One region of the Planococcus sp. FY231025 genome, then DNA from elsewhere that is predicted to be linked to it. Evidence: riboswitches for the same ligand, from Rfam matches in the RefSeq annotation. Region 1 holds a riboswitch; the other holds the start of a gene.
The links. A riboswitch is a leader RNA that binds a small molecule or an ion and turns the genes downstream of it on or off. The one in region 1 is predicted to bind S-adenosylmethionine.
Positions count from the first base shown of each region.

Region 2: it holds a riboswitch for S-adenosylmethionine, as region 1 does, so the genes downstream of both, mtnK (S-methyl-5-thioribose kinase) here and ACTL32_RS09665 (bifunctional homocysteine S-methyltransferase/methylenetetrahydrofolate reductase) in region 1, are expected to answer to the same signal.

Region 1 is NZ_JBQJJG010000006.1:47,623-53,405, forward strand. Features, by position in the region: gene ACTL32_RS09645 (DUF1456 family protein) at 1-134, shown strand, start outside; gene ACTL32_RS09650 (SRPBCC family protein) at 192-692, opposite strand; gene ACTL32_RS09655 (ArsR/SmtB family transcription factor) at 745-1,077, opposite strand; gene ACTL32_RS09660 (DUF6544 family protein) at 1,407-2,252, shown strand; SAM riboswitch class I at 2,468-2,574, shown strand; gene ACTL32_RS09665 (bifunctional homocysteine S-methyltransferase/methylenetetrahydrofolate reductase) at 2,648-4,504, shown strand; gene metH (methionine synthase) at 4,485-5,783, shown strand, end outside.
Region 2 is NZ_JBQJJG010000004.1:144,074-149,856, forward strand. Features, by position in the region: gene ACTL32_RS03995 (2-hydroxy-3-keto-5-methylthiopentenyl-1-phosphate phosphatase) at 1-61, opposite strand, end outside; gene mtnW (2,3-diketo-5-methylthiopentyl-1-phosphate enolase) at 67-1,281, opposite strand; SAM riboswitch class I at 1,629-1,735, opposite strand; SAM riboswitch class I at 1,905-2,059, shown strand; gene mtnK (S-methyl-5-thioribose kinase) at 2,165-3,352, shown strand; gene mtnA (S-methyl-5-thioribose-1-phosphate isomerase) at 3,349-4,410, shown strand; gene ACTL32_RS04015 (sugar ABC transporter substrate-binding protein) at 4,407-5,489, shown strand; gene ACTL32_RS04020 (sugar ABC transporter ATP-binding protein) at 5,552-5,783, shown strand, end outside.

The DNA.
Region 1 (5,783 bases):
TCGCCGGCGTCACTGTAACGAAAGGCGAGATGAGCGCGATGCTGCGAAAGCAAGGCCACAAGAACTACAGCATCTGCGGCGATCGCTATGCACGGAACTTCTTGAAAGGCCTGGCAATCAAGTACCGGAAATGATGGAGCAGCGACAAAAAAACAGCCTTCCCGCTATTCGGGGAAGGCTGTTTTGCTGTCTTACATGCTGTTCAAATGCTGTTCCAATCGGTCAAGGGTTTCGGTCATGCCTTCGACCATTCCCATATCCATCACTTTCTTCAAGTCTTCTTCAGAGTCGAACAAGGTACGGATGGCCAGGCGGGTGCCGTTGCCTTCTTCGATAAATTCAACCGTGATCTTCATGCTCGGGAAGCCTTCCGCATCGTTGCCGTTTTCATCGGAAAATTTGTCGATGTAGACAAGCCGCTCAGGAGCGGTGACTTCCTGGTATATAGATTTACCCCAAGCTTCATCCCCTTCAGGCGAACGCATGCAATAATGCCAGATGCCGCCCGGGCGGACATCCATTTGGTAATTAGTGGTCATCCAGCCAATTGGACCCCACCAATTTTTGATTTGCTCAGGTTCGGTGTATGCAGAAAATACAAGCTCTCTAGGTGCCATAAAAAAACGTTCTATCACCAGTTCCAGTCCTTCGACTCGCGTAAAGGTCTCGTTCGACCCTTTATTGACTGACATTGTGATTCCTCCTTATGGTTTGCTTGATTTCAGTGGCTCCACGACCCGGCAGTTACGGTTTGTTTTCCTCCTTTCGTTTTTTTTGGACTTCGTGTAAATAACCATCCAATCGGTCGAACCGGTCTTCCCAAAGATGGCGGTATGAATCGGTCCATTCCTGGATTTCCTGAAACGGCTCCGGGTTCAACTGGTAAACACGTCGATTGGCAATGGGGCGGACGGCGACGATGCCGGCTTCGCTTAGCACACGGAGGTGCTTGGAAACTTGCGGCTGCCGAAGATCCAGCTTTTCCGCGATTTCCCCCACTGTCAGCGGACCTTGCTTCAATAACTCCACAATGTTCCAGCGATTTGGTTCTGATAAAGAATGCAATAGTGTTTTCATAATCCCATTATACCTCTAAGAGAATATTCCCGTAAAGGGATATTTTTTGATAAGTCAATTTTTATATGTCTTCGAATGGCAGCAAAGATCAACAATTCTCTCCATCAAATAATAGTCTTTGAGAATTGGTTTAATTTCATACTTACATAATAATGAATCTCTTAGGTTCTGGCTAGAGTATTTGGTATTTATCTGTTTTTTTAACGTATATCTCATGTGTAATAACAGGAGAACCGATTCCATTGTCGTAATAGTATTAGATACAGAAAACCGAAGATGCTGCTGTTGGCCAACAAAAGTCCGTTTTAGATAAGGAAGGGGACTGAGTGATGAAATTCTTAATGTCAGCTCTAGTTGTGCTTGCCTCGATATTGTTTGTTGCTAAAAGGGCCAGCCGCGATTCACCAACTGAATCGCCGAAAGGAGAGTTGCTGAAGGGACTGGATGCGCCTTTGAAGGAAGTGGCTTCGGAAGAGCTCGCCGCTCTTCCATCGCCTGTGCGGAAATGGATGGAATGGAGCGGCGTTGCCGGCAGAGAAGAAATCCGCAGCGTTTATGCGAAGCAAATCGGCCGGATGAAGCTCAAACCCAAACAGGAAAAGTGGATGGCGTCTGAAGCACGGCAATACACCACTGCTGAGCCTCCCGGATTCATCTGGAAAGTGAAGATGAAAATGGGAAACGGGCTTTTGGTTACCGGCAAGGATGAGTTTCGAGAGGGCAAGGCGGACATGCGAATCAAAATGGGGGGACTCTTCCCTATCGGGAAAACCTGCAACAATCCGAAGGCTGACCAGTCGTCGATGCAGCGGTATTTAATGGAGCTAAGTGGCTTTCCGTCCGCTGCTTTGAGCAGGTATGTCGAATGGAAGGCAATTGACGCCCATACAGCGCGAGCAGAAATGGCATACAATTGGGTGGTAGGAAGGGCAACTTTTCATTTTGGTGCGGACGGAGAGCTACTTAAAGTTACGGCAATGCGCTTCAAGGACAGCGACGAGAAGGCAGAACTCGTACCGTGTACTGCCCATATCCGAAAATACCAGACAGTGGACGGGATCCGTCTGCCATCCGACATCGCAATCACCTGGGAGTTGGCCGAGGGACCGTTCACTTGGTATGAGTTTACGATGCGGGACGTGGCATTTAATGTGGCAAAGCCTGAAGGGTTTTAACAGGAAAGATGAGAAACGGCTGGTAAGATTTTATACATCGCTATGCGCATCGCAGCTATTTTGTGGAATTTCGTCAAAAAAGAAAATGAGTTGGAGTCAGATTTGGGTCTTAGTTGAAAGCTTATAACAGAAATTTCTTTCTTTTTAGACAGATTGCCTTGACCTGCGGCCGATATGGGGTTAATATTTTAGGATATAAAAAATTGAATAATAGATTCTTATCGAGAGAAGTTGAGGGACTGGCCCTATGACGCTTCAGCAACCAGCCGTTACCGGTCAGGTGCTAAATCCAGCAGGCATTTCCATGCCTGAGAGATGAAGAAGAACGAGTATGTTATCGTAAAGCCTTCTTTTTCATGGAGGGCTTTTTTTATTTGCATAGGAGGATGAGCGGCATGAAGTTATTGGAAGCGTTGAAGACAAGGGTATTGACGGCGGACGGTGCAATGGGAACGCTTTTGTATTCGTATGGCATTGAATACTGCAACGAGGAGCTGAACATCCAGCGCCCGGAAATCATTGAGAAGATCCACCACGACTATATCCGGGCAGGGGCGGATATCATCCAGACCAACACCTACGGAGCGAACGCGCATAAGCTTGCGCGCTACGGACTTGAGGAGCAAGTGAAGGACATCAACCGTGCGGCGATTGAAATCGCGAAGCGCGCCGCGGCGCCCGGCGGCCAATTTGTCTTCGGGACAATCGGCGGCATCCGGGGCTTCCGCAAAAGCGACGCGACGCTCACAGAGATCATCGCGATGGTCGACCAGCAGGCGCAGCACCTCCTGTCCGGCGATCCGGACGGCCTCTTGCTTGAGACGTATTATGATTTCGAGGAGCTTGCCGCAACCGTCACCCATCTGAAAACCCTCACGGAAACGCCGCTCATCGCCCAAGTGTCGATGCACGAGCCGGGCATCCTGCAAAATGGCATGTTGCTGAACGACGCTTTAAAGGAGCTGGAAGCGCTCGGTGCAGACATTGTCGGCGTCAATTGCCGCCTTGGTCCGCATCACACGATCCAGGCGTTCGAAGGCGTCGAGCTGCCGAAAAAGGCATTCTTGTCCGCCTATCCGAATGCGAGCCTGCTCGACGTCGAAGACGGCCGCATCGTCTATGAATCGGAAGCGGATTATTTCGGCCGCGCAGCTTTGCTGCTCCGGGAAGAAGGCGTACGCTTGATCGGCGGCTGCTGCGGCACGACCCCGAAGCATATTGCGGAAACGAAAAAACGCTTGCGGAACTTGGCGCCGGTGACAGAGAAGAAAGTGGCAGAGAGAAAGCCGATTGTCATCCGCGAAGCGGAAGCGCTGGACGTCAAGCCGCTCCACGAAAAAGCGAAGACTGAGCGGACGATCATCGTTGAGCTCGACACGCCGCGCCATCTGGATATCACCACGTTCATTGAAGGCTCGAAAGCGCTGGATGCAGCAGGTATCGATGCGCTGACGATGGCGGACAATTCGCTCGCTTCGCCGCGCATCTCGAACATGGCGATGGGCTCGATCCTGAAACAGGAAAACATCCGGCCGCTCGCGCACATCACGTGCCGCGACCGCAACCTGATCGGCCTGCAATCGCATCTCATGGGGCTTGATGCCCTTGGCATGCATGATATATTAGCGGTAACGGGCGACCCGACAAAAGTGGGTGATTTCCCGGGGGCGACGAGCGTCTATGACGTCTCGAGCATGGAACTGATCCAATTGATCAAGAAGCTCAACGAAGGCATTTCATTTTCCGGCAAGCCGCTGCGCAAGAAAGCGAACTTCTCGGTGGCGGCGGCGTTCAACCCGAACGTCCGCGTCGTCAGTCGGGCCGTCAAGCGCATGGAACAGAAAATCGAGAGCGGGGCGGATTATTTCATTTCCCAGCCGGTCTATACAAAAGAGAAAATCATTGAAATTTACGAGGAAACGAAGCATTTGGAGACCCCGGTCTTCCTTGGCATCATGCCGCTGACGAGCATCCGCAGTTCGGAATTCCTGCACAACGAAGTGCCAGGCATCAAATTGTCGGAAGATGCGCTCGAGCGCATGCGCGCATGCGGCGAAGACAAGGAGCGGGCGACAGCGGAAGGCATCCAGATTGCCAAGGAATTGATCGATACCGCAGCCGGGCTCTTCAACGGCATCTATCTGATCACGCCGTTTTTGCGCTATGAAATGTGCGTGGAATTGATCGATTACATCCGACAAATAGATTTGCAGAAAGCGAGCGATAACAGCCATGTCGAAACCTCTCATTGAACAACAACTCGAAAAACGGATCCTCATCATCGACGGAGCGATGGGCACGATGATCCAGAACGCCGACCTGTCGCCGGAAGATTTCGGTGGTGAAGAATTCGACGGGTGCAACGAGTACTTGAACATCGTCCGCCCGGAAGTCATCGAAGGCGTCCACGATGCGTATTTGGAAGCGGGGGCGGATATCCTCTGCACGAATACGTTCGGCGGCACGCCGATCGTGCTCGATGAATACGGCCTTGGCAGCCAGGCGCCTGAAATCAACCGGCGCGCTGTCGAAATCGCCAAAGCGAGTGCCGCGAAATTCTCTACGCCGGAATGGCCGCGCTTTGTGGCAGGCGCCATCGGACCGACGACAAAGACGCTGTCGGTGACCGGCGGGGTGACATTCGATGAAATGAAGGACAATTTCTACGTCCAGGCGAAAGCGCTCGTCGAAGGCGGAGCGGATCTGATCCTATTGGAAACGAGCCAGGACATGCTCAATGTCAAGGCGGCGACGATCGGCATCAAAGAAGCGTTCAAAGAGCTCGGGAAGGAATTGCCGATCATGGTGTCCGGCACGATCGAACCGATGGGCACGACGCTCGCCGGGCAAAGCATCGAAGCGTTCTATATTTCGATCGAGCATATCAAGCCGCTGTCGGTCGGCCTGAACTGCGCGACGGGGCCGGAATTCATGACCGACCATATCCGTTCGCTGTCCGAGCTATCGGACGGCTTTGTCAGCTGCTACCCGAATGCGGGGCTGCCGGATGAGGAAGGCCATTACCACGAAACGCCTGAATCGCTGTCGAAAAAGCTTCGCGGCTTTGCGGAAAAAGGCTGGCTCAATGTGGTCGGCGGCTGCTGCGGCACGACGCCTGCACACATCCAAGCGGTACGTGAAGCGATGGAAGGGATTCCGCCAAGAAAGCCGGAAGCGGAAAGCCATGGCCATGCAGTATCCGGCATTGAGCCGCTGCAATACGATGAAACGATGCGGCCGCTGTTTATCGGCGAGCGTACGAACGTCATCGGCTCACGCAAGTTCAAGCGGCTGATCATCGATGGCCAATTCGAGGAAGCGGCGGAAATTGCCCGGGCGCAAGTGAAGAACGGTGCACATGTCATCGATATCTGCCTCGCGAACCCGGACCGTGATGAACTCGAAGATATGACGGCATTCATGCAGGAAGTTGTCAAAAAAGTGAAAGTGCCGCTCGTCATCGATTCCACGGATGAAGATGTCATCGAAGCGGCGCTGAAATTCTCGCAAGGGAAAGCGATCATCAACTCG
Region 2 (5,783 bases), on a different contig from region 1:
TGATGTTGTCGTTGTTGGTGATCGTGCCATCAAAATCGCAAAAGATGACCGGTTTGTCCATTGCCGTTACCCCCATATGTCCAGTGCTGTTTTTAATTCTTGATGCTGTTCAGAAGCTTCAGCCAGCGTTTTTCCGCCGAGTACGGCGTCGACCGCTTGGCGGAATGCCTTGCCGCCGCCAGCTGCGCCGTACGGATGGCCATGCACGCCGCCTCCGGCATTGATGATGCTGTCGATGCCGAAATCATTGATCAATAGCGGCACGAGGCCGGGATGGATGCCGGCTGATGGAACCGGGAAGCTGCGTTTCAGCGGGCTTTCCTCCACCAAGGCATTGCCGAGTGCAAGCGCCTGCGCTTTTTCAAGTGCAACACTTCCGTAAGGGGAAGGGAACAGCGAGAAGTCGGCGCCGGCGATGCGCGTCAGCTTCCCGAGTGCAAGCGCCGTCGACAGCCCGTAGAACGGGGAAGAGGTAAAAGCGCCGCTGAATGCCGGATGCGCCATGAGCGGCAAGCCGATTTCCGTATCCTCCGCCAGTTCCTGGAGCACATCAAGCCCGTACGCATGGACATTGAACAAAAGGGCGTCCGCGCCGAGTTCGCGCGCTTTTTTCGCTTTGTCACGCAAGCCGGAAGTGCGGCCCGATAAGTTTACCGCGTAAAGCGTGCGGTGGCCGGTTTCTTCAAAGACGGCTTCGAGTACGCTCTTGCCGGTGGTGATCCGCTGGTCGAACGGCGTCAGCGGATTGTCGAAGAGGATCTCGTCGTCTTTCACCAAATCTACGCCACCAAGCGCCTGTTCGCGGAGCTGTGCGGCCATGAAATCCAGGTCGCGGCCGATGACACCTTTGAATATGCTCATGACGAGCGGCCGGTCCGTGACGCCCAGCTTGCTGCGGATGCCTTCGATGCCGAAGCGCGGGCCCGGGAAATGGGCGAGCAGCTCTTCGCTGAATTCGAGGTCCAGAAGCTTCACTTCGCCGTCGAGCGACAATTTGCCGAATACTGTCGTCAGGATCGCCGGCAGGTCCGCTGAGAAGTTGGCGCTCGGATAAGCAATCTTCACTTCGGCTTTTATGGCGTCGGGTTTTAGCGGATGCGGGGCATCCCCGAATTCCTGCACTGATACGACTTGCCCTTTATGGTGCTTTAATTGTTCCTGCTCCAGCAAAGGCAGGTCCGTCCACGATCCGATCGTCAGGCCGAGGGCGATGCCTTCCGCCTTTTTTTCAAATGAACCGGGTTTGCCATAAAGCTGGTACGTTGCTGTCAAAATGCTCACTATATGCACACTCCATTTAAAATCAAGTTTAGGTTTTTAATTTGCACTGCTTTTTTAACACTTTTTAGATATGAAGCAAAACAGCGGAGACGCCTGCGGGACCAGCGAAGTGTCGAGATCCACTCGGGCGTAAAGCTCGAGTTAGCTCGGCGCGAGCCCGCGGCAAAGGCAGGGCGCAATGTGCCCTGTCTTTGCGACGAAGCGCATAGCGCGAAGGAGCAAGCGGTCTTACGAAGCTGTTTTGCGGAATATCGGCAGATATAATAATTAATTCAACAAAATATAAAAAGGTGAAATCGGCATAAAAAAACCTCTTCAAACAAGAAGAGGTTAAGGGCGTTAACGACTTCTTATTTCTCAGCCGCGAAATCGCGCTGCAAGAATTAGCACCGTGTCCACTGGACCGGTTGCCGGGTATCATAGGGCTTGTCCCTCCACCTGCTCTGAATAAGAAAGTATTCAATTGGTTTTTGAAAGAGTAAATTAATTTTGATTATTCCATGCCGAAAACCATCTGTCAATCGTTACCCGCGAAAATTTTTTTTGCAAAAAAAATTATTGACACTCAATTCTGAACCATGATAGGATTCATTTCAAACAGCATACAGTATTAACAACAAACACTCTTATCAAGAGCAGGCAGAGGGATATTGGCCCTATGACGCCCAGCAACCGACCGTAATTCCTTCGTGAGAAGGGGCGCTTTTGCGCCGGGATGAACATCCCGCAAGGCACGGTGCTAATTCCATCAGAAACCGCGGTTTCTGAAAGATAAGAGGTGCGGAATCTCTTATTCTACGCCTCTTTCTTTGGAAAGGGGCTTTTTTATTGCCCAAAAACAGCTTCTCAAACCCAACCACAACAGCTGAAAGGTAGATGACCTATGACAATAGCAACAAACCAATATGCAGCATTAACCGAAGAAACCGCAATCGCCCTGGCGAAAAGCGTTTATCCGTTCCCGGAAGGGGCAGAACTTTCGTGCCGTGAAATCGGCGACGGCAATTTGAATTACGTTTTCCGGATCACCGATTCGGCCAGCGGCAAAGGCGTCATCATCAAGCAGGCGCTGCCGTATGCGAAAGTCGTCGGCGAAAGCTGGCCGCTGACATTGAAGCGTGCAGAAACCGAAGCCGCAGCGCTCCTGAAGCACGGCGAATTTGCACCGGGCCTTGTGCCGGAAGTGTATGCCACCGATACGGATTTGGCGGTGACGGTCATGGAGGACCTGTCGCATCTGAAGATTGCACGCGAAGGCCTCATTGCAGGGGAAAGCTATCCGAAGCTTTCTTCGGATATCGGAGAATACCTGGCGCGCACGCTATTCCACACATCGGATTTTGCGCTCCATCCGTTTGAGAAAAAGCGGCTTGCCGCAGAATTTTCAAATCCGGAGCTCTGCAAAATCACGGAAGACCTGATTTTCACCGATCCGTTCTTCGACCACGAGACGAACGATTTTGAGCCTCAGCTGCGCCCGGCAGTGGAGGCGATCTGGAACAACGCGCCGCTTCAGCTGGAGGCCGCCAAATTGAAGTACAGCTTTTTGACGGAAGCGGAAGCATTGCTGCATGGCGACCTCCATACCGGCAGCATTTTCGCCAGTGCGAAAGAGACGAAAGTCATTGATCCGGAATTCGCGTTTTACGGGCCGATCGGTTTTGACGTGGGGCTGTTCCTTGCAAATCTGATCGCTCAAGGGATCACGCGAACCGGCGAAGGACGCAAAGTGATCACAGACCATATCGCAAAGACATGGGAAACGTTTGAAGGGACCTTCAGCGCTTTATGGGAAGCAGAAGGCGTGGAGGCGTTCAAAAATACGCCCGGCTACCGCGAAGCGATCCTTGAAAAAGTATTTAGCGATGCGCTCGGCTTTGCCGGCTGCGAATTGATTCGCCGCACCATCGGCTTGGCGCACGTCAAGGACCTCGACGGCATTGAAGAGGAAGCACGGCGCATCGAATTGAAAAAACAGGCGCTGGAGCTCGGTGAAACCTTGATCCTCCACCGGCGCACCATCAAAGACATAGGGACAGTTGTCCGTTTGGCAGAGGGGGAAGCACGATGAGCATCCCGTTGTCGATTTCCTGGTCCGAAGGCCAACTGGTCATACTTGATCAGCAGAAACTGCCACATGAAATTGAATATGTCACACTTGAGACGCTCGAAGATGTCTTTGACGCCATCTTCACATTGAAAGTGCGCGGCGCTCCGGCAATCGGCATCGCCGCTGCCTACGGGCTGGCGCTTTCCGCCGTCCGCCACGAAACGGAAGACTTGGAGACGTTTTTCCGCCTCGTCCAAAAAGATGCCGAATACCTGGGAAGCTCACGCCCGACGGCAGTCAATCTCGTCTGGGCGCTCCAGCGGCTAGCATCGGTGGTCCGGAACGCTGGGTCAGTGGATGCGGCAAAACAATTGCTGGCAGAAGAAGCGGTCCGGATCCACGAGGAAGACGAAGCTTCCTGCCGCCAGATCGGCGCATACGGACTCGCGCTGCTCGAGGGCAAAAAACGCGTCATGACCATCTGCAACGCCGGTTCCATCGCGACGGCCAAATACGGCACGGCGTTGGCGCCGTTCCATCTCGGAGCGGAAATCGGCCGGGAATTTGAAGTCTACGCCTGCGAGACGCGGCCGGTATTCCAAGGATCCCGGCTGACCGTCTGGGAGCTGCAGCAATCAGGCGTCGACGTCACGTTGATCACCGACAGCATGGCAGCCCACACGATCGAGGCGAAAGAGGTCGAGGCGATCATTGTCGGTGCGGACCGCATCGCAGCAAACGGCGACACAGCCAATAAGATCGGCACCCTGAACTTGGCGATCCTTGCCAATGCCTACAACATCCCGTTTTATGTAGCCGCTCCGTCTTCGACATTCGACGTGTCGATCGGTTCCGGTGCAGAAATTCCGATTGAAGAACGGAAACCGGAAGAAATCACCCATTTTGCGGGAGAACCGGTGGCGCCGCTTGGCACAAAAGTGTTCAACCCCGCCTTTGATGTCGCGCCGGCCCGGCTCATCACAGCCATCATCACGGAAAAAGGCATCATCAAACCGGATTACGAGAAAAATATCCCTGCCGCCCTCGGCGCTTACCCAGGAAAAGGAGCCCATTCATGAAAAGACAATCGTTTTTATTGCTAGCATTTCTTTTGATCATCAGCGCGTTTTTGGCGGCCTGCCAGCCAAAAGGCGAAGTCAGCGAAGAAGCAACGACCGACGCGACAAAAGCGGAAGCTTCGGACAACCCGCTTGCCGGAAAGAAAGTCGCGCTCGTTATGCAGCAGAACCTCGGGACGTTTTCGGCCCAATACATTGAAGGTGTCAAAGAGCAGGCCCAAAAATTCGGCGGCAGCGTGACGGTCTTCACGTCTGACGGCGACCTGGCAAAAATGGCATCGAACCTGGATGCTGCGGTCAACCAGGGGTTTGACGGCATCATGATCGACCATGGCACGAAAGAAGCGCTGAACCAAGGCGTCGAAAAAGCGGTGGAAAAAGGCATTCCGGTCGTTGCATTTGACGCCGGCGTGGAGGTGCCAGGTGTGGTGTCGCTTGAACAAGGCGACCAGCAGATGGCTGAAATGACCTTGCAGAAATTGGCGGACGACAACGGCGGGGAAGCGAACATCGTGAAAATCTGGGTAGCTGGCTTTGCGCCGATGGAACGCCGCCAAGTGGCGTTCCAGGAATTCCTCGAAAGCAATCCGGGCATCAAAGAAATCACAGCGTTCGGTGCTGCCACGCAGAACACCGCGCTTGATACCCAGGCGCAGATGGAAGCGGTATTGAAGCAATACCCGAACGAAGGCGAAATCACAGCGGTCTGGGCCGCATGGGATGAATTCGCCAAAGGCGCAGTACGCGCCATCGAACAGGCAGGGCGTACAGACATCAAGGTCTACAGCATCGACATGAGCGATGAAGACCTGCAGATGATCCAGAAAGAAAACAGCCCGTGGGCAGCTTCTGCAGCGGTCGATCCGATGGATATCGGACGCATCCAGGTGCGCTACCTGTACCAATTGATCAACGGCGAAACACCGGAAGAAAAAGTGGTGCTTGAACCGGTCTTTGTGGACGCGGCGAAACTTCCGGAAGAAGCGATCACCACGGCAGAACTCAGCGAATACATCGACGGCTGGGGAGCGAGCGACCAAGGCTATACGGAAGATCTGAAAAAGCTGGAAAACGAATAAATGAAAGAGGAAGAGCTGTCCTGAACGACGGGGCGGCTTTTTTCTCAGAAAGGGGGCGAAGCATGGAACAGCGATTGCTTGACATGGCCGGAATCCATAAAGCGTTCGGAAACGTGGCAGCGCTCCAAGGAGCGGAATTCAGCTTGGCGCGCGGCGAAGTGCATGCGCTGCTTGGCGTCAACGGAGCCGGAAAAAGCACATTGATGAAAATCCTCTCCGGCGTCGATGCGCCGGACAGCGGCAGCATCCGCCTCGAAGGGGAAGAAATCGGTCTCCACTCGCCGAAAGCGGCAA